DNA from 3 places in the Mesobacillus sp. S13 genome. Region 3 is predicted to be linked to each of the others. Evidence: riboswitches for the same ligand, from Rfam matches in the RefSeq annotation. Region 3 holds a riboswitch; each other region holds the start of a gene.
What was found. A riboswitch is a leader RNA that binds a small molecule or an ion and turns the genes downstream of it on or off. The one in region 3 is predicted to bind S-adenosylmethionine.
Positions count from the first base shown of each region.

Region 1: linked by a shared signal. The riboswitch ahead of LGO15_RS05300 (sugar ABC transporter substrate-binding protein) and the one ahead of LGO15_RS19435 (methionine ABC transporter ATP-binding protein) in region 3 are both predicted to bind S-adenosylmethionine.
Region 2: linked by a shared signal. The riboswitch ahead of LGO15_RS10565 (LLM class flavin-dependent oxidoreductase) and the one ahead of LGO15_RS19435 (methionine ABC transporter ATP-binding protein) in region 3 are both predicted to bind S-adenosylmethionine.

Region 1 is NZ_CP084622.1:1,040,408-1,051,131, reverse strand. Features, by position in the region: gene LGO15_RS05325 (MFS transporter) at 1-600, shown strand, start outside; gene LGO15_RS05320 (formate/nitrite transporter family protein) at 780-1,559, shown strand; gene LGO15_RS05315 (serine hydrolase domain-containing protein) at 2,153-3,295, opposite strand; gene LGO15_RS05310 (ABC transporter permease) at 3,459-4,463, opposite strand; gene LGO15_RS05305 (sugar ABC transporter ATP-binding protein) at 4,465-5,961, opposite strand; gene LGO15_RS05300 (sugar ABC transporter substrate-binding protein) at 6,224-7,321, opposite strand; SAM riboswitch class I at 7,426-7,534, opposite strand; gene LGO15_RS05295 (dynamin family protein) at 7,684-10,428, opposite strand.
Region 2 is NZ_CP084622.1:2,062,547-2,073,270, reverse strand. Features, by position in the region: gene LGO15_RS10585 (hypothetical protein) at 23-316, opposite strand; gene LGO15_RS10580 (hypothetical protein) at 418-963, opposite strand; gene LGO15_RS10575 (pentapeptide repeat-containing protein) at 1,154-1,963, opposite strand; gene LGO15_RS10570 (ATP-grasp domain-containing protein) at 2,061-3,014, opposite strand; gene LGO15_RS10565 (LLM class flavin-dependent oxidoreductase) at 3,039-4,088, opposite strand; SAM riboswitch class I at 4,231-4,337, opposite strand; gene LGO15_RS10560 (aminotransferase class I/II-fold pyridoxal phosphate-dependent enzyme) at 4,419-5,600, opposite strand; gene clpP (ATP-dependent Clp endopeptidase proteolytic subunit ClpP) at 5,731-6,312, opposite strand; gene LGO15_RS10550 (sigma-70 family RNA polymerase sigma factor) at 6,333-6,995, opposite strand; gene LGO15_RS10545 (hypothetical protein) at 7,106-7,777, opposite strand; gene LGO15_RS10540 (DMT family transporter) at 7,870-8,757, opposite strand; gene LGO15_RS10535 (nuclear transport factor 2 family protein) at 8,968-9,363, opposite strand; gene LGO15_RS10530 (cysteine hydrolase family protein) at 9,457-9,981, opposite strand; gene LGO15_RS10525 (AlkZ-related protein) at 9,984-10,661, opposite strand.
Region 3 is NZ_CP084622.1:3,801,482-3,812,205, reverse strand. Features, by position in the region: gene LGO15_RS19465 (IS3 family transposase) at 1-123, opposite strand, end outside; gene LGO15_RS19460 (helix-turn-helix domain-containing protein) at 24-587, opposite strand; gene brnQ (branched-chain amino acid transport system II carrier protein) at 643-2,007, opposite strand; gene LGO15_RS24230 (hypothetical protein) at 2,364-2,486, shown strand; gene LGO15_RS19450 (M20 family metallopeptidase) at 2,829-4,043, opposite strand; gene LGO15_RS19445 (MetQ/NlpA family ABC transporter substrate-binding protein) at 4,235-5,071, opposite strand; gene LGO15_RS19440 (methionine ABC transporter permease) at 5,088-5,738, opposite strand; gene LGO15_RS19435 (methionine ABC transporter ATP-binding protein) at 5,728-6,759, opposite strand; SAM riboswitch class I at 6,847-6,949, opposite strand; SAM riboswitch class I at 7,041-7,144, opposite strand; gene map (type I methionyl aminopeptidase) at 7,326-8,069, opposite strand; gene LGO15_RS19425 (ABC transporter permease) at 8,371-9,357, shown strand; gene LGO15_RS19420 (carbohydrate ABC transporter permease) at 9,442-10,269, shown strand; gene LGO15_RS19415 (type 2 periplasmic-binding domain-containing protein) at 10,478-10,724, shown strand, end outside.

The DNA of each region.
Region 1 (10,724 bases), 2.0 Mb from region 3:
GAAGTTCTTCAGCATATCTTCAAAAACCCAATCATGGTGAATGTCCTGCTCATGTCCATGCTTGTCCAGATTGCCCATTTCAGTATCCAGCCAATATTGTCTCTATATGTTGGTGAGCTGCACGGGCCTGAAAATCTCGCTTTCTTTTCTGGAATCGCCTTTTCGGCAGCAGGGCTCGGCAACTTGTTGATGGCACGGAAATGGGGGCAAATTGCCGACCGGGTTGGCTACATTAAAATACTTGTCTTGCTCCTGTTTTTATCAGCGATCATCTATCTGCCAGGCGGTTTTGTGGGGAACATCTGGCAGCTGGTGCTGATCCGGTTCCTGCTCGGAATCACCATCGGAGGAATCATACCAGTCAGGGTTGCCTATATCAGGCAAGAAGCACCGGTGGCCATGCAGGGAGAGGTACTCGGCTACAACACAAGTCTCCGTTTCTTCGGGAACATTGTCGGTCCAATACTAGGCGGTTTTCTTGCCGGATACTTCGGCTTCAGCTCAGTATTCGTATTGACAAGCGTGCTGCTGCTCGTAAGCGGCATTGTCCTATTTGCGTCGATGCAGCGCAATCCGAAGTTCGTCAGGGATACATTTTAAACATGCCAAAAAAGACTGAATCTTAGCGGATTCAGTCTTTTTTCATTTGCTTTTAATATATTCCTCCCTCTTCGCACGTCGTTTGCATTCAGTTGCAAGATTTACTGATTTTTAATTGCAGTCTGGGGAATCATTTACATTAGAAGATATTATATATGAAGAAAATCGGGTGATTTCATTTGGAAGTACAAGCCTTACAAGAAGTCGAAAAACTGGCTTTAAAGAAGCACAAAATTTTCAAACAGAGCAGGACACGCTATTTGGCAAGAGCTGCCTTGGCTTCGATGTTCATCGGCTTTGGGGTGATTGTTGCGTTCAAGACGGGAAATCCATTTTATGTGGAACACTCGCCCTTTGCCTACCCTATAGCGGCCATTACATTCGGTGCAGCCATTATCCTGATTGCCTATGGTGGAGGTGATTTGTTTACAGGCAACACCTTTTATTATACGTTTACGGCACTGAGAAAAAGAATGGCCTGGGTGCAGGTGGCCAGGATGTGGATTTACAGCTATATCGGGAATATCATTGGCGCAGTTGCGTTCGCTTTTTTGATTTACACAACAGGATTATTTAATGATCATTCGGTAAATGGTTTCTTGTTGAGTGTCGCTGAAAAAAAGACACTTGCACCAACTTCAGAGCTATTTTTCAGGGGAATTCTCTGTAACTGGCTCGTCTGCCTGGCATTCTTCCTGCCGATGTCAATGAAGGGCGACGGAGCAAAAATGTTCGCAATGGTGTTCTTCGTCTACTGCTTCTTCATATCGGGCTATGAACACAGCATCGCCAATATGTGCACCTTTGCGATCAGCATGGTCCTCGATGACCCACAGTCCGTTACCTTTGCAGGTGTGATCCACAATTTGATTCCCGTGACGATTGGCAATCTCATTGGCGGCGGGATTATGATGGGCTGGATGTATTATTATGCGAACAAACCATTTTTTGAGGAATGATAAAAGGCTCAGTTTGTACCTGAGCCTTCCCTTTTGAATTTGATCGCAATTTGAGCTGCCAGCATGGTGGATCCTAGAAAGATGGAGGCAAGCAGTGTTTGATTACTCAACAACTCTTTTGAATACACTGCTACATTCATTGAAAACCAAAACAGACTGCTTACGGCAGCGGCCGCGAAGAACAACCCCCATATGAACTGCTTGACCTCCCTGTACCAACGGCTCCCCTGGAGATGCTTTATGTAAAAATAAAACATGATATATAAGACCAAAAAACAAACGAATAACTGTATGGAAAATTCATAGAATCTTCTACCTTATCTACCACAGCGATGTTCGCTAGAAATAGCAGTTGGAAGATAAGAAAATAAAAAACGGCAATTAATAATAAAACCCATTCTGATATGTATATAAAGATCTTTCCGTAAATTACCGATCCCTCCTCTTTTTTAATGAAAACTAATGAAAAAGCTCAGAACTTAGGCAAGCCTTTCATTAGGCTATTCTTTCATTTTTTGAAATGTGCTTACTGCAGGTACAGTTTATTTAAACAGCTCGGTAGTATAAAGACTAAAACCAATGTATACACCTGCTCATTCCATAAGTTCTTTTAGTCTTTTATTCGCCTCTTCATTTACCTTAATTGGTTCTTCCGAAACTGCAGCCGGAATGACATATTCTTTTAGCAGAGCGTCAAAGTCATTGCCTGAAGCAGTCTGTACAGCTACGATATTGAGGTCGGGAATGACTCCAATGAACTGTCCATGCGCTCCCATCGCCTCATATACTTTGTGGCCATCCATTTCAGTCAGCCAGAAATAGTATCCATAGTTTTCGCCCCCGGGAATCTCTGTAGCTGCCTGCGGAGAAATAGATTCTTCGACCCATTCCATCGGAACAATTTGGTTGCCGTCCCATTGGCCTTTATTTAAATATAAAAGACCAAACTTAGCCATATCCCTCGGGGTCATAAAGATACCAGCACCGCCCATTGATATCCCCTTTTTATCAGGGCTCCATCGGACACTATTCATGCCTATTGGTTCAAAGAGCTTTTCAAAAGCATATTCTGATGTTGTTTTGCCCAGCCTTTGTTGGAGGATGGCTGAAAGTGTGTGCGGATCACCACTCGAGTAATTAAATTTGCCTACCTGCTCTTCGTTGATCTGCTGATCCAGATAATACTTCACTTGATCCTCGCTGTTATCCCAATTTGTCCAAACGCCTTTGTTTTCCGTCCACTCCGGCCAATCGAATCCAGTGGTCATCGTCAGTAAATTCTTGATGGTCAAGTGTTTCTTAGCCTGTGACATATTTTCAATTGGTACATCATGAAAAAAGTTCAAAACCCGGTCTTCCAATTTAATTACTTTTTCTTCAGCTGCAATACCAGCAACAGCCCCGAGAATGCTCTTGGTAACTGAGTATACATTATGGCTGCTGTTTTCTGAATATGTCCCACCATATTTTTCCCCTACGATGTAGCCGTTTCTTACCACTATGAAACTATGGACTTTATCATTGCCTTCAAGCTGTTCATAAAGTTCCACAAGCTTGGAGCTATCCATTCCCTGCGCCTCTGGCAAGGACGTTCGCCATTGCTTTGTCGGCCAATAAGCCTCCGTCTCTTGAAGAATAACTTCTTTCTTGCTCTCTGTTACTGCACCCTCTTGATTAGAACAGCCACTGCCCAGTAAACTGACCCCCAAAACCACTGACATTAAAAGTCTCTTCATCGTGATATCCTTTCCTCATCGAATTGACTGTTTTACCATAAGTTCTTTATATTCTTGCTAAAGCTTCCATATTCCTCCACCTTGGAACGATAAAAAAGCCGGATTTAGATTGGCTCTAAATCCGGCTTGCTTGTTTTATTTCCAAATAGAGCAATTTGATCGACTAATGTTTCTGCTTATAATAGGTAATCCCCAGCGCAAATGCCAGCACGGTTCCCTTCACGATATCCATTGCGTAATACGGTACAGACATCATCACAAGCCCGTTTTGCAAAATTCCGATCAGTACCGCTCCTACAAATGTGCCGAACGCATTCGGCTTGCCTGCACCCAGAACGGAAAAACCAATGAATGCAGCGGCTACCGAATCCATTAAATAAGGGGATCCTGCATTGATTTCAGCAGTCATGACACGTGAGGCCAAAACAATCCCGCCAATTGCTGCGAATAGCGCAGACAGCAGGTAGGCAGCCGTTTTATAGCGGTTGACCGGAATACCCGAAAGCCTGGCCGCCTCTTTATTCCCGCCAATCACATACATATAGCGTCCGTGCTTTGTGTACGTCAGGAATATATGGACAATAATGACGGCGATCGCCATGATCAGGATGATCCACGGAACCTGCCCTATTTTAGCGAATAACGGGCTAATGGTTCCTGTTGAAAAACTGCCATCAGGAAGAATCATATTCTCCGAAACTGTTGCGCCCTTCGTATAAGTCAACGCTGTTCCCTGGATGATGAACATCATTGCCAGCGTCATCAGCATATCTGGAATCTTAAGCTTGACGATCATCAACGAATTGATTGCCCCTACAATCAAGGCGGCTGCGATCGCTGACAATACCGCAATTAAAGTGTTCTGCGAAAACCAGACAAACATCGAGATGACGATAGCGTTGGATAGTGATGCTACTGAGCCGACAGATAAATCAAAACCATCCACAGTCAGCGAGATGGTGATCCCGACCGCGATGATCGTCACGATTGAAATCGAGCGCAGGATATTGATGACATTATCTCCGTTGATAAAAGAAGGATTTGCTGCCGCGAAGATTGCGACCAGGACAAAGATGGTCAATATCGTCCCATATTTATATAGGAACTGGAACAGTTCGAATGTCTTTTTGGGTGTTGGCTCTTGCTGCAATGGGAGTTTCGCTTCCATCCTACCTTCCTCCTGTTGAATAAAATAAAAGTTCTTCTTCTGTTGTTTCGTTGGTTACCAGCTCCTTGACAGGTTCACCGTCATAGAGCACGTAAACCCGATTCGTGATGCCGACGATTTCGGACAGCTCGGATGATGCATAAATGACGCCCTTCCCTTGAGCTGCAAGCTGGGCAATCAGCTCAAAAATATCCCGTTTCGCACCTACATCGACCCCCTTGGTTGGCTCATCAAAGATATACACGTCTGCATCTGCAATCAGCCACCTGCCAATCGCCACCTTCTGCTGATTCCCGCCCGAGAGGTTTTCGACCCTCGCATTTTCTGAGGAAGTCTTGATTCCGAGAGCCTTTATGTATTCCTGTGCAGTTTTTTTCTCAGCCCGACGGTCGATAAAACTGAAATATTTTGAGAATCTCTTAAGATTGACAGCTGTAAGATTCGCGGTAACTGATTCTGCGACAAGCACACCTTCCTTGCGCCGCTCTTCTGGCACAAGGGCCAGGCCGCTTTTTACAGCTGCATGAGGACTTGTCAGTTTCAGGTTTTCTCCTTTTAACTTTACGGTTCCACTCTTTATTGGCACTGCGCCAAACAACGCTTTGCATAGTTCAGTCTTTCCAGCTCCTACAAGGCCGGCCAATCCGACAATCTCTCCTGTCCTTACATGGAGAGAAGTGTTTTTTACCTTATCTCCATCTGTTAGTCCTTCAACTTCCAGAAGGGTTTCACCAGACTTGCTGACCCTTTCCGGGAATTGGTCTTCCAGCTTACGGCCGAGCATGTATTCAATTACCAGCTGAGTGTCGACTTCAGGAATAGTCTTTTTAGCGACCAGTTCGCCATTTCGCATAATTGTCAGCTCATCACACAGTTCAAAAATCTCTGGCAAGCGATGGGAGATGAAGATGATGCCCACATTCCTCTTTGCCAGGTCCCTTGTAATTCTGAACAGTTCAGTCGTTTCGATATGGCTGAGAGGAGCGGTTGGTTCATCAAGGATTAAAAATGAACATTCACTTGAAATTGCCCGGGCAATCAGAACAAGCTGTTTTTCGGCGAGGGTCAGATCCCCGGCCAGCTTTTTTACGGGAATCTGTAGGTGCATGTCTGATAAAATGGCCTCTGCCTGATTGAAAAGCTGTTTCCAATTCACCCAATGCTTGTTTTTCATTCCCTGCACTGTGTGATTAAGCATGATATTTTCTGCTACAGTCAGCGACGGGATGATTGCTGTATCAACCTCCTGGTATACCGTCTGGATTCCGAGTTTCTGCGCATCTGCCGGCTTGCGGATTTCCACCTTCCTGCCATCAAGCTGGATTTCACCGGTGAAATGGTCGTGTGCTCCAGAAAGCACCTTCATTAATGTGGATTTGCCAGCGCCATTCGCACCGATCAACGCATGGATCCTGCCCGTTTCTGTGCTGAAATCCACCTTATTCAGCGCAAGCACTCCCGGAAACTCAATACTGATGTTTTTCATTTGAAGTTCCATCCCGATGTCTCCTCTCTATCATTCTGCAAAGCAGACACTCTCTTAAGTTTGAGAGTGCCTGTTTTGATTGAGTGTAAACTGGAAAAAATCGCACAGAATTTCCAATTCGCTATAAAAGTGAAATTCTCGCTATATAAATTGAAAAGTCGCTATAAAACCAATAAAGTCGCTATATTATTGAAAAAGTCGCTATATAATCGAGAAAGTCGCTATATAATATTTTTTTCAGCTATAAAAACTTCTCAACCAACCATTTCCATATTTATTTCTTATAATGATCCTTCAATTTCTCCATCCAGTCTTCCAAAAATGCATCGGATTTGCCCCAGCCTTCGATGATTTCAGCTAAATTTGCCATGTTCACCGGTTCTTTTGACTGCTGCAGCTCTTCCTGTGAAATCAGTGATGCTTCAAGGTCATAGCTTGCTGGAGTTTCTTCACCGGCAAGCTTTTTCGCAAGCAATCTCATATTCACTTCCCCAATCAGCTTCGGGTCAACAGCGGCCGTGTATTTCCATGAGCTTCCATCTCCCTGGATTTCCTGCAGGTCAGCATTGGAAACATCAATTCCGTAAATCTTGATTTCATCGCGGCCTGCTTCCTTGATGGCACGTGCTGCACCGATCGCAAATGCGTCCCAAGTTGCGAAAATCGCGTCAATTTCTCCTTTTGGATGCTTATTCAACATCGCTGCAACAGCGTTCTGCGTCTGTACGCTAGTATCGGCTGCAGCCACTCCGAATCTCTCAACCTCTTTGATTCCTGGATTCGCCTTTAAGGTTTCCTGGTAAACTTTATTTCTTCTTACCATCGGCGGGAAGCCATCTACCCATAGATAAACGATATTTGCTTCGCCATTTTGGTCTTTCACAAGCTGGTCTAGCGCCTGAGTGGCGAGGGCTTCATCGTCCTGGGAAGTAAGAGTGACACCTTCTACCTGAGCAAGGTCTGGATTCGAATCAAAAGTTACAACACTTTTGCCCTCATCCACTAACTTTTTCACATCATCTACTGTTGCCGCATCGTCACCATGCGAGATGATGAATCCATCATAATCCTGCTGCAGCCCTTGGTTAATCGCGTCATGGAATTTTGCTGTATCTCCATTCGCAGTAAAAACGTCTACCTTAAAGCCAAGAGCTTCTCCTTCTGCTTTCGCTCCGGCTAAAAATTGTGCAGTATGGTCGTCTCCGCCAATCTTGCGGATAACTTTAATTTTGACTTCCTCACCTTTGGCAAATCGCTCCGGAACTCCCTCAACAGGACCGGAGGCCGTCTTCGTCTCTCCTCCGCCACAGCCTGTCAGCAGCAATGCGGAAGCAACTGCACCTAAAAATACTTTTTTCATTCCTTTTTTCATCTGAATTTCCCCCTTTGATTGATCTGCCTGACTAACACAAATAAAAAAACCTCTCCAGAAAAGAGAGGTTTCAAACGCAGTAAAAATGCAAAGGTCGGATTCCTCTCTTATCTTTCAAAACAAAAAAATTGTTTTGCAGGATTTAGCACCAATTCCACTTGGAACGGTTGCTGGGCGTCATAGGGCCAGTCCCTCTGCCACTCTTGATAAGAGAATTTCTTTATTGAGTTAATGTTGCAAATCGATAAATTTTACTTTAAACTCCTATACTCATATTGTCAATATTATTTCGAAAATTTAATTTTATTCTTTTTTCACACCAAGCAAAAAGGAAGACTCCGCTTAGGAATCTTCCTTTTCAATTAACCCCTTCCTGCTGCGGTCATCCATTCAAACTGGCGAAGCTTCACTTCGTACAGTGTCAAAGGGTCGCGGTACAGTTCTGGGTTGATTCTCATTTTTTCAAGTTCCGTCTTGCCATACTCGATTTCGGAATTGGCATCTTCCACTGCTTTTTCTAGAACGTTGAATGGATTTTTGAAGAACAGGTTCACATCTCGTTCAATCGATTTTTCAAAAATCTCGAATTGCTGCAGGAATCTTTTCGCAGTGGTTACGCCGATCTCATAATAATCTTCTGTCTCCAGATAGGTTTTGTATCGGTTATAAAGCATCGCATTGTTTTGCGGCAGCACGCCTAGCAGCTTGCCTGCGCTCTTCAGGAAGAATTGCTGTGGTGTCGAGCGGTTCATGATGTTGATTTTTTCATAGTGAACGCCGTTCGTCATCCGGCTTGCATCGCGGCGCCAATCATCAAGTACCCTGAAATCGCAGTCCAGGCTGATCCGTTCATCTCCATACATCGAGTTGAAACCGTCAGCCATTTCATTCAGGTAGTTTTGGCTATGATCGAATTCGTCCTTCGAATGCTGAATCCAGCTCTGCAAATCCTCATGGAATTTCGGCAACAGTGTTTCATCAAGATATTCTCTTATCTTCTTGTTCATCGCTTCATCCATTTCAGTATGGATTTTTCCGAAATCGCTATCCTCTGTTACCAATTCAGAACAACTCCGCAGGATTCCCGGAATTTTTTCAATGATTTCCGTACGGGTTTCGTCCTTGATTTTACGGTACGACTTCTGAATGGATTTCGATTTCTCTTCCTCGATGTCACCCAGCTGATTGATCGCACCATTCAGCTTGCTTACCATCTCTTCGTTCCAGCTGATTGTTTCCATATGGTCATTTTCAATTTCAATCCGTTTATCAAGCAAATATGTGATCGCCCTTCTCACAAAGAATTGCAGTTTTGCTATGCGCTCCTGCTCGAAGTCTACTGTGCTTCTGTTTGCTTGGATAAAATCAGAGAAATCTCTCAACTGCTTGCCTATGTCATAAGTAGCTGAGAAAGCGAACATCTTTGCTTCAGGATAGTATTGGCTGATTTCCGCTGATGTTTGGTCAAATACTTCTATTGCCTCTTGCTGACTGTAGACAGCATCTATTTTATTCAACAGGAAGTGAATAGGCAGCTGCGGGAAGTACTCGGAAATTTTCGTGAGGATTTCCCTTTCTTTTTCCGTAAAAGGGTCATTTGCGTTAAGCACGAATAATAGGCTGTCAGCAAACCTCAAGTAATTGTACAGCGGATGATTGTCATAGTTATTACGATTGATTCCTGGAGAATCAATTAGCGCCAACTGATGGTCGTGCAGGAATTGGAACTGAGCTCTGAAGTCAATGATCGTTTCCTTTTTATGGTTCTGGCGGCGAACTCCGGCGGATTCCTTAAAGTCCTCGAGATCCGTGATTTGGCGGACTGCCGTATCATTAATTTCCTGGATTTCCGGATTCTCATCGTTCATGAACCTGATGACAGCACCAGTGGGAGAGGTAATCAGCTCGTCGCCAACAATCGAATTGACGAAGGATGACTTTCCATTTCCAGATAAACCGGCAATCAGCAGATTATGGACATTGGTTTCCTGGAGCTCACGGACCATCCATTTTATCCTGTTGCCTACTTCGATTTCATGGTTCTCAGCCCACTTAATGATGGTCTCAAATAACTGCATGCTATCTTCGTATCCATTATCGTATTGGCGAGAATTCAGGACAAGGTTCTCCGCGTCGTGAATCGCCGACGTGGTAATGGTTCCTGGAAAAACCTCATTCCAAGCAATGATTGATGATGCTGAAACAAGGCTGTTAACTGGACTCGTAATTTTCAGCCAGTTCGTCAGCAACTCAGGAATCAGCGGTGAGATTTCCTTAATCAACCGATCTCCATTAATCAATTCGAAGTAAGTGTCCTGATAGACCGCTGAAAGATGGGTCCAGCCATCTCTTCTATTGCCGTCCATCCCACTGAACAACTGGTTGAACTCCCTCAGCCATTTCATATAGGAGCTTTGATCCCGATAACTTTCCCACAGGGATACAGACAGCTGTTCAAACCGGCTGCGGTCCACCTGGAACAGCACCGATAACGCCTCGTTAAAATAAGACGGTGAGAACTGTCTGGTATGCCCCTGTTCTACATACTGATTCAAGACGTCAAACCACTTTGGCGAACCGGTTCGGACTCCTTCATTGACTGCCAGTTCAACGGCATTTTCCCAGTCGTGATGCTCTTCAAAGAAAGCACGGGCAATCCCTGTAACGCCCGGATAATCCGGATCCAGCTGCACAGATTTCTTGATGACAGCAACCGCTTTGTCAAGCTTCCCCTGTTCTATGTAAAGCGTCAAAAGCTGCAGCCCGCTTTCAATCCTGAGAATATTGCTTTCTGTATCAATCGAAAGGTACAGTTCCTCTGCAGATGTGTGCAGACCAATCTCAAGGAACGCATCACCCATGTTCTTTTTCGCCCATGGCTCCAGTTCATTCGTGATATTTTCCCATTTAAAAATAGCCGCTTCGTAATCTCTGTTATGAAAATAGACCTCTCCCTGAGCAAAACGGATGTATGATAAATCCGGCATATCATTCTTCTGCTCTTCAAGGTAAAGCTCCCCGAGGACACGAATAGGATGTGCCTGATTTCCTTGCTCCATATAAGTTTCAAAGTACGACTTTTTGATTAATTGCTCTTCAATTGTCATGACCTTCCTCCGACCTCTTTATAATATCAATCCAAAAAAAGAGCCTTCAGACTCCTTCAGGCATAAAAAATTGTTCTAACTAACTATACTTTTTCCCTATGCCGGCTTACGCTCAAACCTTATCATTGTATTCTATCAAACAATTTTTCATGCAAGATTTCAGCCAGCTTTCAGTTTTGCTACAAGCACTGCTAAATTTGTAACTTTTTTAATAAACGATCCAATTTTTTGCCAGTTATTGTCGAAAATGCCTCTGCCTATATCTTTCGTACTAAAATCAGGTTTTATGGGGAAGT
Region 2 (10,724 bases), 1.7 Mb from region 3:
GATATAATGCGGACCATCTTCTTTATTCAATCACCATGCCATGCTGAGTTCTCATAAGCTTAATTTGCCTGTCCTGATGTACATTCTCGTAAATCGCTTTGGTCACCACAATTTTTTCTCCATTAAGCCGTATCCAGTATTCCCGTTCCTCAGTAAAGTTGCCAAATGTATTCATGGTTGTATTAGTTACTCCTTTATCCTCAACGGTCCCCTTTACAGAATGAACCCCAAACTGGGAGTAAAGGTAGTCTTCATAGGCAAGAGACAAAAGAACAATACTAGAGAACCAAGTCATTGTCACCAGAATAGATTTCATTTTTAATCACCAATTCTAGTTTTAACCAAACAGAAAATTGCTATCCTTTCTTTACCAGCAATCAAAAAAGAACGCAAAATTTTCATGCGTTCTTCTCAGGCTTATAACATTTGATTGGCCAATGCAATAGTGTCTTTCTTCGATTGCTCATCCGAGATATTAGGATTGTAATAGCCAATACTATAATAGATTCCATCCTTTTCAAAAACGAGAGTTCCTTTCATATAATCTCCAGCCGTCCCATCAGCTAGCTTAACTTCGTCCCCTGGACCTTCTGGATATTCAATTTTAAAATTATGGACAGTAATCATGAAAATGATGTTATCTTCTTTGTTTTTTGAAACACTGTCAAAATTGACTTGTAAATCCTTCCCATCATGCTTAAAATCTTCAATCGTCATTTTCAGCGGCATGGCGTCAAAAGGAAAATCCTTAGGCGGAATTACTTCAAATGGCAAAGAATCTAAGCCAACTTTCAAGGATGGTACATTATAAAGGATCGGAATACTTTTCAATTGTTCCTCAGTGGCATTTCCAGTTTGTTCAACTTTCTCAAGTTTACTTGTATCGAGCACTTCGTTTTGTTTTTGCTGATAGCCGAAAAGCAATAGTAGAAAGATTATAGGAATAAATGATAACTTTTTCATATGCTCTCCCCCCTTTATGTTTAATACGGAAGGACATTCGATAAGTTTCAAAATTTAGCCATTTTTTCAAGAACTAAACAATAACTACTTCTTATCCTTCCAAACTTTTGCTCCAAATCCAACTGCCAGGACACTAAAGATACTGCCAATCAATATTACAAATGCCGTCATTTTAACTCCTCCTTCAGATTTACCAGTGTGTAGGCCTATTTAGTGTCGAAGGTAATTTGGTTTCAGCATTACCTTTTGATGAGTTGATCTGAGCCTGAGTCAGAAAAAAGCTGCCTTCCAGATTTGCATCGCTTAAGTCGGCATCCCTTAAATCGGCACCGATAAAGTCACACACCTTCATGTCAGCTCCTTTGAGATTTGCAGCAATCAACAGTGCGCCCCGTAAATCGGATCCTCTGAGATCCGCTCCTATTAACCTGGCACCAAAAAGGTTCTTTCCTCTCGGCTGCTTCCTGTTTTTTACTCGAGAACGGACCAGTTCACTGGTTTTTAAGAGGAATCCGTTAACCTCTGCTCGATGTGCAGGAATATCCAACTTGAGAATTTCAGCAGATTCAAGGTTTGTAAGCTGTTCTGTTTTTTCATAAATAGTTCGGAGACTACCGTATAATGGCTTCGCGTACTCTAATTTCATGGATTCATCCAAGTAAAGTAGCATTTCATGTAGCTGCTGCATGATCGGGAATACATCGAACATTTCTTTCGCTGTATCTGGCTGGTCTCGCCAATCCAGCCCCCTATAGGTAACTTGTGAAACCTTTTGCCCCGCACCGAAGCATTCGTAAACTGTACATCCTTTGAAGCCTTCATCCCTCAGTTTGTTATGAATCCCACAACAGTAATCCTTCTGCAAGTTCTGACAAGGCACCCCGGCACCCTTATCAAAAGCAAAGTCAGCTGATTTCGCATATGGCAAAGCCACACAGCATAAACCAAAGCAACTTTCGCAATCGGCACTTAACTTATTTTGCAACATTTGATTATTCATTTCTCTTAATCTCCTGTAGTATAATTCCATCTTTTGTTAAATATAGATTATCACATTTCACCTTAGAAAAAATAAAAAAGCAGGGGGAATCCCCTGCTTATCTTGTCACTATGCCATACTCCGCAGCCAGCTCTTCTCCTAAAAATTTTGCTAACTCAAGCATGCCGAATTTCCCTGCCTTTGCTTCGGCATCAGAATTGTAGTTAGTATTTGTATTGATATCGTAAGTGAAAATTTCACCTGACTCATTTCTGATGAATTCAATTCCGGCAACATTAATATTGTTAGCTTCTAGCACTCTCTTATATTGATCAATAATAGGGTCCTTGAATCCATCGATAACCTGGAATTTCGGCTTTTCATCAACCTCTTCTCCTACAGGACAGAAAAGGTCTCCAATCTGGCAGGCATCTGCCGGGCATAATTCAAAGCCTTCAGATGTATCGACCCTCACGGCATAAACAAATTCTCCGCCTACGAACTCACATCTTGTTATATAGTTCTCCGGAGACTGGATATATTCCTGAATGAGCGTAACACCATCCACCGGTTCTTCAAATGCAGAGCCATTAACATATGACTTCAATGCATCAGCCGATTGAAAAAGTTGTACTCCAAGACCCTTTCCTGCACGGTTATGCTTAGTGATAAACGCTTTCCCTTCGAATTCCTTGGCCGCTTCTAAGAGCTGTTTTTTACCGACAGTCGCTATTGTCCTTGGAGTTTTTACTCCTTGCTTGGCCAGCTCAAGGTATTGCTTGACCTTGCTAACTTCCAGTTCCAGCGCGCGTGTTCCGTTGAAAACTTTGCGTCCGTGAGCCTCCAGCCAGGCTAAAACCTGGGCAGTATATTCCGGAGCGAATCGATGGCCTCTCGTGTGAGACGAAGCGCTCATCCTGCTATAAAAAATACCTTGTGGCGGTTCCTTTGATAAATCCAGCAGTCCTTCGTCAAGATGCCATTCCTCAAAAGGAACACCTAGCTCCTCTAACCGCTTTGTTAAATGAATTGTCCATTCACTATTTTCATGGATGATATATACTTTGCTCATATTTACTCATCTCCTTATGGTAGTTCAAGCAATCGCTTGCTTTCTTTTTGCCTCAACAAGAGGCATAACCTGCTTTGCGAAACGTTCCATTTCTTCGAGCTGCGGAGAGAATTGCAGCAGAAGCAACCCTAATCCGGCTTGTTCATACTGAAGAATTCGCTCGGCGATTTGGTCTGGAGTGCCAATTAAATTCGGGCGTAACCCACGGTTTGACACCGAGTAATCCTGGTGCTGGATTTGTTGTTCAAGCTGGGATTTACTTGTGAAATCCTTAAAGCCAGCATAGGCACTTGATTCCTTTACAGTCGTAATGCGTTTCAATTCTGCGAATGCTTCTTCCTCGGTGTCACGACAAATGACATAGGCAGCCATTCCGAACTCCGACAATTCTGGATTTGACGTAGCCGCTCTGCGGACTTTCATGTCTGTAATTTTCCGTTCAATTTCTTCTACTGTTCCGCCATGCATGACATAGGCATCACATTTTTCAACAATGGTCTGTTTTCCTTTTGGACTTTCTCCGCCGGCATAAAGGACCGGATTCGGCCGCTGAACTGGTTTCGGGAACAGCTTCGTATCCTTGAGCTGATAAAACTTGCCTTCATAAGAGAAGGTTTCATCACGCCATAGTCCCTTGAGTACATCTATGAACTCTATAGTCCTGTCATATCGCTCATCATGTTCGGTAAAAATTCCGCCGTATTGCCTTGCTTCTTCCTCCCACCATGCTGAAACAACATTAAGCGTAAATCGACCGTTGCTGAGTTGATCAATATTTGCCGCCATTTTTGCTGTGATAGCCGGATTGTGGAAGCCCGGTCTAACCGCTGCCATTATTTCAATTTTTTCCGTTACTGAAGCCAGTGCGGCAGCAGTTGTCCATGCTTCAAGGGAATCGCACTCTGGCCCTTTTATATCATTCAAGTATAATTCGGCAATTAATGTTGTAGAGTAGCCCCATTGTTCTGCTGATTGAATCACTTTCTTTGCATAGTCAAAGGTAGGCGGCATGTTTTCGTCTTCTACGTTCCTTAGCCATCCGCCAAAAATAGGCAGCCAAAATCCGTATTTCATCTCAATCTCTCCTCTGCTCATAGAATTCCAACTTAACAAACCTGATAAGTTGGTTTTATAAGTAAAACAATAAAGACTCATAAATAAGCCTCCTAAAAACAAAAAGCTCCCTTCTTCAAGAAGAGAGCCATATCATACTCTCTTCTCATCTTTCAGACAAAAATTGTCCGCAGGAATTGGCACAGTATTCTTTAAGAACCTGTTGCCGAGGTTTCGCAGGGCCTTTCCCTCCACCTCTCTTGATAAGAAGACATAAATATTAAATTTTAGTTCGTTAAAGTGATAATATTCCAAATTCATTCAAAAGTCAATTCGTTTATCGAAATATTATTAGATTCCGACCGGAAACCCAGACAAAAATTTATTTACCCTTTGAGATGCTTCTATCAGTCTATCTGGTGGCTGAACCATGGCAATTCGGACATAGCCTTCGCCTTGTTTGCCAAAAGCATCACCAGGAACGACGGCAATTCCTTCTTCATCAATTAGCTTGAAAGCGAAATCGCGGGATTTCCAGCCGGCAGGAATTTTAGCCCACACAAACATCGTTGCCGGAGAATTGGCCACTTGCCAACCGCTATTCCTGAACCCTGAAACCAATGCATCCCTTCGTGCTTCATACTGTTTCAGCTGATCCCCCAGAAAAGAATAATCTGAGGTCAGTGCAGCAATTGCTGCTTTTTGAATCGGGTAAAAAATACCGTAATCGATATGTGATTTGAAGGAAGCAAGAATATTGATCACCTGTGAATTCCCAGCGACGTAGCCAATGCGGCAGCCTGCCATATTGAAGGTTTTTGACAATGAGTTAAACTCTACCCCTACGTCTTTGGCGCCCTCCACCGAAAGGAAGCTGGTTTTCGGATTCCCATCATAAATCAATTCAGAATAGGCGAAGTCGTGCACCACGAGGATGTTATGTACTTTAGCGAATTCGACTACCTGTTCAAAAAAGCTGCTGTCCGCCAGAGCCGTGACAGGATTTCCAGGATAACTCAAGATCATCATTTTTGACTTTTCTAAGATTTCTAGAGGAATCTCATTCAGCTGCGGCAGATATTGATTTCTCTCCAACAAAGGCATAGCATAGATCGACCCGCCGGCAATGGTTACGCTAGCTTCATAGATTGGGTAACCTGGATCCGGAACAAGTACATAATCCCCAGGGTCAATGATTGCAGTAGCCAAGTGCGCTAGCCCATCCTGCGAGCCCATCAGCTGCAAGACTTCACTTTCGGCTTCTAGCTCAACAGAATAACGCTGTTGATAAAAATATGTAACTGCCTCATTAAATTCACTGATTCCCTTTAACGTGTATCCATATCTCCCTGGATCCATCGAATATTTAGCAAGTTCCTCCATTACAAAAGAAGGCGGGCCAAAATCAGGACTCCCTATACATAAGTCAATAACATCTTTCCCGTTCATCAATGCTGCCTGTTTACGGTCAACCACTTCCTGAAAAATACTTGATGTCATCTTTCTAATCTTTTCTGATCCGTAAATATTCATGGAAATTCTCCCTTACTGTTTATTTCTTTAACGCTGTGAATTGTTAGAATCTTTTAAAATATAAATTCGATTATATCAGGGGCAGCCAGTCATTTCTAGCAAAAAAAAAACAGGACTGCTTAAGCAGCCCCTATGTTCGTGTAATAATTTTATCAATAATCCCGTATTCCAAAGCTTCCTGTGCACTCATAAAATAATCCCGGTCAGTATCCTTTGCGATTTTTTCAACCGACTGGCCAGTTCTATCGGAAATAATTTGATTCACATGGTCGCGCAGCTTTAGGATTCTTTTAGCCGAAATCTCAATCTCAGTCGCCTGGCCTCTTGCACCGCCCAACGGCTGATGGATCATGATTTCACTGTTAGGCAATGCAAATCTTTTCCCTTTTGTACCGGCAAGCAGCAACATGGCTCCAAAAGATGCGGCCATTCCGATGCAGATTGTGCTGATGTCGGGCTTGATGTATTCCATCGTATCAAAAATTGCGAATCCTGCTGTGGTTGAACCTCCAGGACTATTAATATAGATCGAGATATCCTTTTCAGGATTATCTGCTTCAAGAAACAGAAGCTGAGCAATAACGCTGTTTGCCACCTGGTCATTGATTTCATCTCCAAGCATGATAATCCGGTCTTTTAAAAGCCTTGAATAAATATCGTATGAACGTTCTCCCCGGTTTGATTGTTCGATGACATAAGGAATTGTACTCAATTTGGTCCTCCCTTTCCTGCTTACGCAGCCATTTTGAAAGTAGAGAGAGGTGAACGAGAGTGTAAAGACATCTCCGGTGAACAAGGAGTAAGTGAAGGGATCTCCTGGATGCTTTCAAGCAACACAGTCGGATCCTCAGACTGAAGTGATTCGCAAAGCAAGTCTGACAGCAGCTTTTCTTCATCCTCGGTGAGTCCTTGATCCACTTCTTGAAGGTTTCCATCACGCTCGAGTCGTTTCCTGGCCCGGTGAAGAGATGCTTTTATAGCCATTTCCGTTGTATCCATAAGCTCAGCGATTTCGCGTGATTGAAAACGGAATGCTTCCTTTAAAACTAAAATAACAGCCTGCTTCGGCGTCAATTTGGCCAAAACCATCTCGACTGTATCGATCACGTTGCCATTAGTAAATGAAGCGAGATCTTCCGGTATTCCCGTTACCTCACGGCTGCGCTTCCTGACCGTATCAACCCAATGATTGTAAGCCATTTTTTTCAACAAGGCCGAGCTGATCTGTGAAGGCTCATAATGGTGGATTGCCTTAACCGTCACTTCCTGCACAAGATCATCACCATCCCAGCTGCTCTGCGTTAAAAACCGGCAATATCTCTTAAGATTTTGATAATGGTCCATGACACCGGTATCCTTTGCTATATCCATTTTCCTGAGCTTGTCGATCGACATCCTGTTCACTCCTTTGAACCTCTCTGTCCCTTAAACGGATTTAGGGAGAGGAAAGATACGGCCTGCAAAAATTTTTATCATTCTTTCTTTAACATATGCTGGAATTGAATTTAGCCAGCCTTATCAGACTGTTTATTTTTTCTTAGTACTACTGCTAATGGTATTAAAATTATTGGTATTAAAGCCAGCAAATAATATCTGGACAATGGCTTTTTTTCGGGAAAACGGTCAGGATAAGTTTCCTTTAAATGCTGCTTGATCAGAACTTCAAACTCAGTTAGTGGAATTCCTTCGGCATCGACTCCCCATTCATCAAAAAGCCTGGCTGCCTTTCCGCCAAATGGACGGATGTAATCTCTGGATGGAGTATATCCTAACTCAAGATCATACTGCATATTGGAAAGAAAATATTCGTCCGGCTTTAACTGCAAAAGTGAAGTGGATCTCGAAAAACCAAACTCAACGATTTCATATCTTCCCTCAGAAGATTTATTCACTCTCATGGGGCCGATGATCAAACCATTGTATAGCACTGGAGCAACCCACTGATTTAATGGTCTTATAGCTATATTCAACTTGTTATCAATCACTAGCTGATGATCGGCAACAAACTGCCCTATTTTCCAGTCTTCCGGATTTCCATCGTTAATCACAAATGAAAGAAACTCCTGGTAATTATCCATTGCAGTCTCGAAAACTTCAGGCGGGACATGACGATTCACTTCAATAGAGCCAAAACCCATTAACACCATAGCCACTAACAATAAAAAGACTCTTTTCATCCTGAACATTACTCCTTTTAAACGCCAGCAAAATCATTTTTATAAAATACACCTCGACCCGCTCATTAAATAGGAAAGTTTACGAATACAACCTAGTCATTTACTGATTTAGCAGCTTTGCCAATACCAAACTCCTGATTCGCTTTCTTAAATGTCCAGTTCACCAGAAAAATGCCCGTGAAAATCAGTGCTCCGCCTGCATAAACATGGCATTCGACAACCTCATTAAGCAGTACCCAGCCAGTGAGCACACCGAAAAATGGTGCCAGGAACAAGAAAGCACTCGTCTTGCCAGGGTCTCCCTGATTGATCAAGTAAAACCAAATGGCAAACTGGACAATCGAGGCCATGATTGCCAGCCATAAAATCACTGAGATAGAAATCGGAGTAATCGTCAGCTTCGGTGTTTCCAGCGTAATTCCCATCAGTAGGAGGATAATGCCTCCAAAGAGCATTTGATAAGCTGTCAGCACCCAAACATTGAAGCGGCTGCCCCATTGTTTGATCAGGATGGTCCCGATGGACCAAAACACAGCTGCCCCCAGACCGAAAAGTGTACCAACTGTCAGCTGCAAATGGAAACCTAATGTAATGAATACACCGATGAACCCTATAATTGCACCAACCCATTGAAGAAGCCTGTATCGAATCCCCAGGAAAATCGTCCCCATAATCACAACCATCAATGGATTGGTGAAGGTTAAAATTGATGACTCACCAGCAGTAATTGTACGTAAACTCAAGAAAATACAGCCCATGACCCCTGCAGTCTGCATTAAACCAATGATGAAAATCCTTCCCCAATCAACCAGCTTATCCGGCCTAATTCTTTTCCTGACAAGTACCGCCATCAGCAAACCGGCGATCGAGAATCTTAAACCAACCAATAACAATGGAGAGACATAGTTCAACCCAATCTTGCCTACGGTAAAAGAAGAGCCCATGAGAAAAGTGGTAACGACAACGAGCGCAAAGAACATCAAAGGATGAAGATTTTGTTTTTCCACAACGGCCCCTCCCTTATTCAGAAATATATTCTGCTTTTAAGCCTGGTTTTCCTTAATGATTCTTCCACGAGTATAGCCTAAAGAATTTCTTTAAGCCTGCATGAGTCCACCTGCTTCATAAGTTGGTATGAGTACTCATAGTGGATTATTAGCCCGTATCAAAGAGAAAAACTAATACATCAGTTATTCTTCTACTCTGAATGACATAATTTCTTTAACTTTTGCACTCTTTCCGGCACTCGAAAAGGTATAGACATCGCAGAAAGATAGTTTGGAATGATCATCAAATACGAAGAAACCATTTACCGCACCCGTCGGACCATGTGTGATAATGTTTTGAATATGAAGCTGAATTACCTCTTTGCTAATATTTTCATTAAAAGCATCTCTGATCTCATCTTTTCCATAAATACACTTATCGCCAGCAACCTGCCATCGAATGTCATCTGCCATATTTTCGTTCATGCAAGAATAATCTCTCGTTAACAGAGCAACCGTAAGTTCCTTTAATAACACTTTTTTGGGTGCATTACCACAATCTTTTGGGCAATCAATCCTAAGATTTTGAGGAATTCCCACGTTCATCTCTCCTTCACAATGTGATTCAAACTCATCTATTGCCCACTAGAAATATACATCCTTAAAATCTGTTACCATTCAAATCCTTTTCACTCAAGTGAAGTGAATCTCATGGCTAGATTGCACATCTGCAAACCAGCGCAATGTTCTATTGTAATGGCTAATGATTTGCTGGGCTGTTAATTCTTCACTGGGCCACGTGCTATGTAATTCGGAAACCAAAGTAAGCTTATATCCCTTACTGAATGCGCTTCTGCATGTTGTATCTACACAAACTTCCGTTTGAATGCCAACTAGATAGAGATGTTCAATCTCCTTTTTTTTCAACTCTCGGTCAAGCGTTGTTTTTAAAAAGGAGTCCGGTGTGTTTTTTTGAATAATCCTATCTCCCTCAGCTGGGCAAATTTCCGAATGGATTTGCCAGCCATATGTTCCGCTTTCCAATGGATATCCTGCTTCTTCATTATGTTGGATATACACAACTGGTATTTTAGCAGAACGGGCCTTAGTTATTAGCGCTTTGATCCCTTTCAGCAGCTCCTCTCCATTGAAAACTGCTTCTCCTTCCTGAAACATTCCGTTTTGAACGTCAATGATTACTAATGCTTTGTTTATCATTTTCATTCCCCCAGTATTTTCTTCAGCTTCTTTACGGAGTTTTCACTGGCAACGGTTTGAAAGTGATTTAAAAGGTATTCTCTTGCCTTTTCCTTTTCCACCGTCATCATTTCAATTTCATTTCTGCTTGCCCAAGAATCGTAGGTTTCAAAGGATGTGCTGCTCCAGCCATTCTTTTCGCCTTCCGCATTTGTCTTTTTCTTGGTTCCTGAAATGACAATATCCATCGTTCCCTGCAGTTCCAATAGAGCATTGTCAAACACCTTTTTGTGCTCTTTCTCCCTTAAGCCCGCCAGAGTCCTCAACTCTCTTGTATCTATGACCCCTTCTTCACTAATGGATCGGTAAAGAGCCAACGCTTCTCTCGATACATTTCCTTTTTGGTATCGTACTTCAACTTTTTCATAACTGCCTAGGACAGCCTTAAAATATGGAAGTAAATCACGTGAAATCAGAACAGATTTTTTCTTAATGAACTTTCCATAGCCTGCGACACCTTCAACCGCAAATCTTGTACGCCAAATCCACGGATCATATTCTGTATCTGAATGCCATGACTCCGGAACAGTAATTGTATTAAGCGCGTGGTAATCAGGTACCAATGGAGCCAGTGGGAGAAAGCCAACCTCTTCAATAATCTGAACCGCTTCTTCATATGTTTTTATACTGTAATCTCTCAATCTCGACAGCTCCTCCAAATATTAATCTACATTGTAATTCTATAACCTGGTACCATTCCCCTT
Region 3 (10,724 bases):
ATTGACGATTGTTAAAACATCTTTTAATCTGTACGTTTCTTTGAGTTCGAATGATAACGCTGCTTGTGCTTTTCGAGATAGCCGTCCGGATCCATCTGAAAAGCTCGCAACTTTTTTAGATATTCTACCTCAAGACGAAGAAGTTCATTTTCTCTTTCTAACTTTTGTTCCTTTGTCTCTTCTTTTTCGTCTGTTTGTTTATTTTTTCTTTTCTTAGCTTTATCAGACATAGGTGGTCGTCCTTTCGGGTTTTCTAAGGCTTCAGCACCACCTTCATTAAAAGCTTTTTTCCATGAAGCTATGATTGGAGGGTTAGTTAAACCAAAATGAAGGGCTGTTTCCGTTTCTGAAAAACCTGTTCTTGTCATAAAGCTTAATACATCCAACTTAAATTGAACAGGATAAACCTTCTTTTGAAGTTTCCTCATTAGACCTTCCATTCCGAACTTTTCATAGATCTTCACCCATCTCTTAATTGGTGAACTGCTTGACATGCCATACTTACTTGCCAGTGTGTCATAACCATAAGTACCTCCCTGATATTCCTTCACTAGCATCAACTTAAATCGCTCACTATATTTAGCCATAAATAAACACCCCAAAAGTTAAATTTCACTCTAACTTTTGGGGTGCAGTACAAATCTACAGTTCTTTTTGATATTTTTTCATCGGTAATGGAGCTTTAGGCAAAATATAACCCACAGCAGCACCGAGGAATGCGGGAATGATCCATCCAAGACCAATTCCGTACAATGGAAGAAGGTCTGTATATAGTGACGTTACAGAGTTAAATAATGAAATATTTATATTTGGCAGATTAGACACTAATGCGTTATAACCATCAAAAAAACTCACAAAGAATGTCATCGTAATTGAAGCAGCATATACGCTTTGCTTATTCCCGAAAAGCGGGGATATCAGAGTTAATAAGATAAGGATGATTGCTAATGGATAAAGGAACATCAAAACAGGTACAGCAAATTGGATGATATTGTTCAAACCAAAGTTCGCAATAGTGAAAGAAACGATGCAAAGAAGCAGTACAAATCTTTGATAAGAAACCTTTGGCAATAGCTCATGAAAAAACTCGCTGCATGCCGTGATTAACCCAATGCTTGTTTTTAAACATGCCAGTACAATGATGATCGCAAGCAGGATGGTCCCGAATGGCCCAAAATAGTGTTGGGCAACTGCTGTGAAAATTTGTCCGCCATTTTCGAATGTTCCAATAGCCAATACGCTCGAGGCGCCCATATATGTTATGAGTCCATATAGCAGCATCATCAATGCCATTGCGAAGATACCGGATTTCCATGTTGCTTTGGCAATATCCTTCGTGGAGGTAATTCCTTGCCCTTTAATGGCATTGATGACAACAATCCCGAATGCAAGGGATGCAAGGGCATCCATTGTATTATAGCCCTCTTTGAAGCCTGTAATAAAAGCCAAATTGGTATAGGCACCGTTCGGTTCCCCAAAGCTACCCATTGGCTTGATGACGGAAATGCCAATTAATATAAATAAAAATACGAGAAAAGCAGGTGTCAGATATTTTCCGATATAATCCATGACCTTCGCAGGATGCAATGAGAAAAAGTAAACGATGGCGAAGAAAACAAAACTGAAAATCCCCAGCCATAAACCGGTTTGTCCTTGGGCAATGTAGGGTTCAAAACCAACAACGAACGGAACAGTGGCTGTTCTTGGAATCGCGAAAAAGGGTCCAATTGTCAAGTAAAGAACCGTGGCAAAGCCGATGCCGAAAAGAGGGTGCACCCTGCTGGCTAAATCACGCAGCCCAGTACTTCCCGAAAGGCCTATAGCCAGTATGCCTAGAAATGGGAGGCCGATGGCTGTTACCAGGAAGCCGATCAGTGCAGGCCAGAAATTCGTGCCTGCCAGCTGTCCTAGTTGAATTGGAAAAATCAGATTCCCCGCTCCGAAGTACATTCCAAATAGCATGGTCCCAATCAGAGCATAGGTTGAAAACGATATTTTTTGCTGCATATACACTTGTCTCCTTTTCTTGATGTTGTGATTTCTGATTCAAGCATTTTTTTAGTTGGATCAGGAGATATTTCTATAAATTATTAAACTCATGGGAAGACAGTTAAGACTTGTTCAATCCATCACAAAATCATCCAGTCTTTCTTTTCATGCAACCCAAAAGAAGAATAATACACACTACTATATATACTATCTATCCACAAGTCAATTAAATTTTTAGTATTTTTTGAATATAGGAAAGGCACTCGGTGTTTGAGTCAATCGAACAGGTATTTGTTGTAAGTGTCTATTAAAAACCCCTATTCTCATCCGATAGTATAGGGGGTTGAATTTTAGTTCAGGAGATAATCAATCTAATGACCATTGAACAAGCGGAAGCCATTTTGAAGAATCCAGAGATTGGACAGTATCTGACCAGAGAAGAAATGGAAGCAATCGACTTCTTAATCAGTGTGGTAAGATCAGAAGAACAGAAGTAGGCTTGCTTCTGTTCTTTTATTTAGGCTGTTTTCATATTGATTGTTGCTATTCGTACATATTTTAATAAAAGTTTACAGAATCATTTTAAGATCAATACCGAATACAGCAACAAAGGATATCATTACATTAAAGGGGATAATGTGCGGATAAAACCGGATTGCTTTTTAAACCAGATGCCGGTTTTTACTTTTGATTGAGAAAGCAACAAAGTTTTCGAAAAGAGCCTCTATTTAAGTTGGATATATTAAGATGGCCATCCGGCTCTCGACTAGGATAGCTGAACTCAATCATTAAAAAGAACCCTTGCTATTTGCAAGGGGCTCATTTGAAGTCAATGAATATTACTTATTTTCCGCAGCTTTTCTTAGCTCAAACTCAGCCTTGATATCTGTCAGTAATTCACGGTCTGTGATCAATTGCAAAGCTGTCAAAGCAAGTGCTTTTGCTCCTTTAAGCAAGGCCTCATCTCCCTGTTGAGAAGCGGCTGCTTCCCGGAATGGAACAGTATGGGCAACGAGATTATCCGGTCCAATTTTGATATAAGGGTGAATGGTTGGCACCACCTGGCTAATATTGCCGGCATCAGTTGAGCCAATTCCGCCCCTTTCATCGGTTGCAACTGTTTCTCCCAGTTCTTCGATTACAGTTTTAAATACTTCATTATATCGATCATTCAATAGAAGATTATCAACTTCATTTTGGAAGGCAATAACATTCAGCTTTGCACCTGTAGCCAGGGCTGCACCCTCTGCGACTGCTTTGACACGGCGGGTCACTTCATTTAATCCGCTCCGTGTTGCAGCCCGGATGAAGAACCTTGCTTTTGCGTATTCAGGAATGATGTTCGGTGCATCACCACCATGGGTAATGATTCCATGAATTCTCACATCATCGGTTAGCTGCTGTCTTAGTGAATTAATTCCATTGAAAAGCTGAATCACCGCATCCAATGCATTAATACCTTCATGAGGCGATGCGGCTGCATGAGCTGGCTTGCCAATAAATTCAAAGTCGAGTGGATCAACAGCAAGGGAAGACGTTGTCAATCTTGTTTGTCCAGAAGGGTGCAGCATTAAGGCTGCATCGATTCCTTCAACAAGGCCATGCTTTACAAAGCTTCCTTTAGCGCTTCCGTTTGGGCCGCCCTCCTCGGCAGGCGTTCCAAAAACGACAGCTTCACCGCCTGTTTCCTCAAGCACCTTGCTTAGTGCAATAGCAGAGGCAACACTTGTCGTGCCGATGATGTTATGGCCGCAAGCATGGCCTAACCCTGGAAGGGCATCATATTCTGCCAGAAAGGCGATCGATGGTCCAGCTTTTTCAGACTTTTTACGTGCAACAAAGGATGTTTCATGTCCCGCTACCGCTCTTTCAACTTCAAAACCTTCATCCTCTAAAACCTTGATGAGCCGCGCAGATGCGAAATATTCTTCATTGCCGATTTCCGGTCTTTCATGGATCTCATGGCTGGCTGATAAGTAAAGTTCTTTATTAAGCTCGACGCTTTGTGTAATAATATCCTTTAATTCCTGAAGTGCTTTAACTGGTGTGGTCATCCTGCATCCTCCTTGAGTTCTATTTAAATGGATGTTTCTGATCTAACTTATGCAACCTCTTAAGGACTGCAAGGGTCACATAGTTATCGTAAATCGATCGATGTTGAGAGTATTCGGTCGCAAAACAATTGGAAATGTGACCGTAAAGGGAATTTTCCGAATTATGGTCATAGAATTGGGCAGATGTCTTATTACCAGCCAATTTCACTAAGCGGCACAAAAGTAGGAAGCGTATTACCTTTATATTCCTTCTCGATGAACTCCTTTGTGTCATCCTGCTGGTAAAGTTCAGCTAATCTTTTCAAAGTTTTATTCTCTTTATCTTCTTCGCGGACAGCGATGATGTTGATGTATGGAGTTGCAGTTGCACTCTCAAGGAAGATCGCATCCTTCTTCGGTGTAAGTCCTGCATCAACTGCGATTCCATTATTGATGATGGATGCTGCTACATCTGGCAGTACCCTCGGAGTCTGTCCGGCAACAAGCGTCACAAATTCAAGGTTCTTCGGATTTTCAACGATTTTATCGAGGGAGCCAATACCATCGAAGCCGTCTTCAAGCTTGATCAAACCAGCTTCCTGGAGTAAAAGAAGTCCTCTTCCCATATTGGTAGCTTCATTTGCAAGAGCAATCTTTCCGCCCTCAGGGATGTCTTTCACGTCTTTGTATTTATCTGAATAGAGACCCATTGGTGCAATAAGTGTGGTAGCGATTGGTACAAGGTCTAGATTATGTTCCTTGATAAAAGCGTCAAAATAGGAAACCGTCTGGAATGAGTTTGCATCCAGTTCACCCTCTGCAAGTGCCAGGTTCGGCTGAACATAATCAGAAAAAGTGACGATTTCGACTTCAATTCCTTCTTTTTCTGCTTTTTTGGCAACGAAATCCCAGACTCGGTGATCGGTTCCGCTGACGCCAAGTTTCACTTTGACGGTTTCGCCGCTTTTAGCTGATGATGAAGAGCTTGAGCATGCGGTGCTAATTAATGCGAGACTAAGTACAATCAATAGTAATAGTAGTTTTTTCATTTTGTTTTCCTCCTGGTTATCTTCTTCTGATTTTTTTAGCTGATATATTTCCAAGGGATTGAAGTCCCTGAACCATTACAATCAAGATGCCAACTGTGATGAACATTGTCTGGGTATCAAAGCGCTGATAACCATATGTAATTGCCAGGTCGCCCAGGCCGCCGCCGCCGATTGCTCCGGCCATTGCTGATGCACCGATCAATCCAACCGTCGCAATCGTAAAAGCAAGGATCAGCGAGCTCATCGCTTCGGGAAGAATAAATTTGAAAACAATCTGCCATGGTGTGGCACCCATTGATTCAGCTGCCTCAATCACTCCGGGATCCACTTCCAGCAGGGAGTTCTCTACCAATCTAGCAATATACGGACCGGCATAGAAGACTAGTGGAACTACAGCCGCTGCTGTACCAATTGACGTACCAACAATCAGCCGGGTCAGCGGGATGATTGCGACCAGCAGGATAATGAATGGCACTGATCGAAAGACGTTGATGAGACTGTTTAGTACATTGAAGACAGGGGCGTTTTCAAGTAAATGGCCTTTCCTGGTGACCACAAGCGCGATTCCCAGCGGCACTCCGAGGACTGCCGAAAACAGGAGGGAGAACGCAACCATTTGCAGTGTTTCGATTAAGGCCTGAATAATTTGCTCTGAATTAACTAGCATGTGCTGTCACTTCCTTTATGCTTACTTTTTGCTGATCGATAAAATTAAGGGCTCTCAGAATTTCTTTATCACTGCCCTGAAACTCGACAATCAGGTTTCCGAATGGGATTCCTTGAAGCTCTGTGATATTGCCGAAAAGAACATTGACGTTGATATCGAATTTCTTTGAAAGCTGGGACAGAAGCGGCTGACCGGCTGACTGACCGACAAAGTTGATGCGGAATACCTTATGCAGTCCTGAATTTTCTTCAATAATCCTGTACACGGAATCAGGAATGCTGTCATTCATGATGGTGCTGACGAAATTTCTTGCCGTTTCTGTTTTAGGCGCTGAAAAAACACTGAAGACAGTATCTTCCTCGATGATTCTTCCATCCTCGATGACAGCAACTCTGTCACAAATTTCCCTGATGACGGACATTTCATGGGTAATGATTAAAATCGTTATGTTGTACTCCTTATTGATTTTTTTCAAAAGCTGCAGGATCGAGCTGGTTGTCTGCGGATCCAGGGCAGATGTCGCTTCATCGCAAAGCAGGATTTTCGGCTGGGTTGCCAGAGCCCGGGCAATTCCGATTCGCTGCTTCTGGCCGCCCGAGAGCTGGTCTGGATAATTGTCTGCTTTATCAGCCAGTCCGACAAAGTCGAGCAACTGATAAACCCGCTCTTTGATTTTCACCTTCGGAAGCTTACTGAGAATGAGGGGCATCGCAACATTTTCAAATACTGTCTTGGAGTTTAAAAGATTGAAATGCTGGAATACCATCCCAATATTCTTTTTAACCTCTCTCACTTCTTTTACAGACAGGGAAGTCATATCGCAGCCATCCACAATCACCCTTCCAGATGTCGGCCGTTCCAACAAATTCACACAGCGGATCAGCGAGCTTTTTCCCGCACCGCTAAAACCAATGACTCCAAATATCTCTCCTTCTTTAACTTCCAGATCGATTCCATTAAGTGCCGCTACCTTATTCCCGCGGCTTTCATAAACTTTCTCCACTTGTTCAAACGTAATCAACTGTCTTCCTCCTTTGTAGATGAATAAAAAAACCTCTTCCCGGAAACAGGAAGAGGGCATGCCGCAATGAATGCAGGACAATTACTCTTCTTATCTCCCAAGCTATTGCTTGCTGGATTTGGCACAGTCCTCATTTGAGTCCGCTGCCGAGGCTTCATAGGGCCAGTCCCTCCGCCTCTCTTGATAAGAAAGTATCGATATTAAATTAAAAGTGGGGATATTTTGAAAAGCAAAAAGTCCCCTTCAGAAAGAAGAGGACATCAAAATTAAAAGTCGGCCTCTTCTTATCTGTCAAGCTCCCGCTTGCTGGATTTGGCACAGTCCTCCAAAGGAGTCCGCTGCCGAGGTGTCATAGGGCCAGTCCCTCAACCTCTCTTGATAAGAAGTAACGAATATTGAGTTATGAATCTTGTTTATTACTTTACTGTGTCAAAGAAAAAGTGTCAATCATTTTTGTTGTATTTTTTTTAGTAATACGAAAAATAGGAATATAGTATTAAATAAAAGGAATTGGCCAAAAAAATAGAACCCCTGCAGCAGCAAGGGGTTCCATCGGGAAAAGAGCTCTATCGGGTAATCACAATCGGCCCATTTTTCGAAAGGATGATCGTATGCTCGCATTGAGCGACAAAGCTGTTTTCTGTTACATAGGTCCATTCGTCGTTTTCATTTTGGAAGACTTCTTCTTCGCGTGTTGAGATGAATGGTTCGAATGCGATGACCATTCCTTCTTTTAACAGTTCGTCATCCCATGGCTCATGATAGTTGTATATGTGATCGGGGGCTTCATGGATAGTACGCCCAATTCCGTGGCCAGTAAGGTTTTTGATCACTGTCAGTCCGTTCTTTCGCGCGGTCGCTATAACTGCTTTGCCAAGTCCGCTTTTCTTCGAGCCTGGTTTCGCTTTTTTCAAGCCTGCTTCAAAAGCCTCTACAGCCGTTTCACAAATCTTGGTTAAAATCGGATCACCTTCGCCAACGACGAACGAGATGCCAGTATCAGCGAAATATCCATTTTTTGAGCCGGAAACATCGATATTCACGATATCGCCCTCTTTGATCACACGGCTGCCCGGAATCCCGTGGGCGACTTCTTCATTCACACTGATGCATGTATATCCTGGGAAATTGTATTCCCCCTTTGGAGCGGAAATAGCTCCATGCTCATCAAACAACCTGCCTGCCATTTCATCGAGCTCTTTGGTGGTAATTCCAGGTGCAGTCTTCCCAACTAATTCTTCGCGAATCAAGCCGACAATCCTGCCGATTTCTTTTAATCCGTTAAAATCTTCTTCTGTTTTCGCAATCATAATTTATTCCTTTCCAATAGCATCGATTTAAAAAACTCTACGATTAGATTATCCTTTTTAAGCTTGAAAATCCATTCTTTAGGTTTGTGGTCAGTCTGGATTGAATCCGGATACTGCTTACAGCAACAATCTTCCTGTCTTCCGTGAAAACGATACCAATATGATGGTATCAATATTTTGCTCTATCACCCAAAAACTAAAAAATTGGTACCATAAGCAAAATTCGATGGCTTATAAATGTAAGCCCTTTTTTCTATGATAAAGGTACAAGAAAGACAACAGCAACTAAGGTGGTGAAGAAATGGAAGTCAAGATCCAACAGCCGGTCGAACAACAAGTCAGCGACACCATATTGGCAGAGCCTACAAAAAAAGAAAAAATTAAAAAAATCAAAAAGACAATCATTTCTCAAAAGTATTTGCAAACGATGGCTCTTCTCGGGGTAGTTTGGATGTTCATCTTTAACTATATCCCAATGTATGGGTTAATCATCGCATTTAAGGAATACAGCATCATAAAGACAATCTCAGAAGCACCATGGGTTGGCTTGATGCAGTTCAAGGAATTCATTCAGGATGAAAACTTTTGGATCGTCCTGAAAAACACACTTGGTATCAGCTTGATAAAATTACTCATTGGTTTCCCGCTTCCAATCATTTTTGCACTTTTACTTAATGAGCTAACTTCCATGAAGCTTAAGAAAGCGGTTCAGACCATTTCTTACCTGCCGCACTTTATCTCTTGGGTAGTGCTTGGCGGAATTTTGACTACCTGGCTGGCAGATATCGGAGTCATTAACGATATTTTGCTAGGTTTAGGATTAATCAGCGAGCGTACAAACTTCCTTGCTGAACCTGATAACTTCTGGGCAATCGTCATTCTTTCAGATATTTGGAAAGAGCTTGGATGGTCAGCCATCATTTATCTAGCAGCAATCGCTGGTGTATCACCTGAATTATACGAGTCATCAACGATTGATGGAGCTAATCGCTTCCAAAAGATGTGGCATGTTACATTGCCGTCGATTCGTCCAACGATCACAATCCTGTTCATTCTTGCTGTAAGCGGTGTCTTGAATTCAAACTTCGATCAAATATTGATCCTGCGTAACTCTTTGAATGAAAGCGCTAGTAATGTAATTGATATTTATGTCTATCAAATGGGACTCCAGAACGCCCGTTACTCTTACGCAACAGCAGTTGGGTTATTAAAAGCAATCATTGCCTTTATCCTTCTCTTGTCTGCTAACAAGATTACGAAGAAACTGAATGGAACATCTTTATTCTAAGGGGGTGGGGTTGTGTTTAAGCTTTTTAAACGGAACCGGCGAACAACAAGCGAATATATCTTTGACAACGTTAACATTCTCATCATGCTCTTTATCTGCGCGATTACGGTCTACCCGATCTGGTATGTTCTCGTCAACTCATTGAATGATGGCGTTGATGCCATGCGAGGCGGAATTTACTGGTGGCCGCGAGAGTTCACTTTAGAAAACTACAAGGCAGTTTTTGAAACGCCAGGCATTGTTACATCGTTTGGGGTGACAATTGCTAAAACAGTAATCGGAACAATCACCCATGTATTTTTCACCGCAATGGTTGCCTATGCCATTTCAAGACGTGACCTTTACGGCAGGAATTTCTACATGCTGGTCGGTGTCATCACAATGTTCTTCAGCGGTGGATTGATTCCTTACTTCCTATTGATTAGGGACCTAGGGTTGTTTGATAACTTCCTGGTCTATATTATCCCGACAATGTTCAACTTCTTTCATCTGATCATCTTTGTATCGTTCTTCAGGGAATTGCCAACTTCTCTTGAGGAAGCCGCAAAAATAGATGGAGCAAATGATTTTGAGATTTTTATAAAAGTAATCATCCCGCTTTCTATGCCGGTTATCGCAACAATCGCATTGTTCCAGGGAGTATATCAATGGAATGACTATTTTGCCGGAGTTATTTTCGTGAATAATCCTGACCTGCAGCCAATTCAGACCTATCTATACAAGGTTGTTGCTGAGTCCAGCTCTAACCAGATGATGACGAATGCAGCAGGATCGATTGCCACTAAGACGGTAACATCCCAGTCTATCAAACTGGCAACGATGGTTGTTACAACACTTCCAATCATGTTAGTCTATCCATTCCTGCAAAAATACTTTGTAAAAGGAATGCTGATTGGTTCAGTAAAAGGTTGATCTGTTAACTTCGATTTAAATTTTTCTTCAATGAAGAAATTTAAATATCTGGCTTCATTATCGATTGTCCTGCTTTATGTGTGAAGGATACCCCCTTCTGATCTTGGGAAAGGCTGGTAGTTAGGAAAAAAGCCTTTCCTGCCCTTTTAAAGCAGTGTACATTTAATAATGTGGCCCCAAAAAAACAAACAAGAGAGAGGGTCAAAAAATGAGGAGAAAATTCTTTTCCAAAGGCTTTTCATTATTGCTTGTTCTATCATTGGTTTTAGCACTATTTTCAGGCTGTTCCAGCAAGACAAATGAAAACGCTTCCGATGAAAAGGACGCAGACAAACCAAAAGCGACAGCTGATGCTCCTGGCTGGCAATCCAATAAGGATCCAATTACGTTTGATTGGTATGTGAACTTTTCATGGTTCGCGCATAAATGGGGTGACGATGCTGTTTCCAAGTATG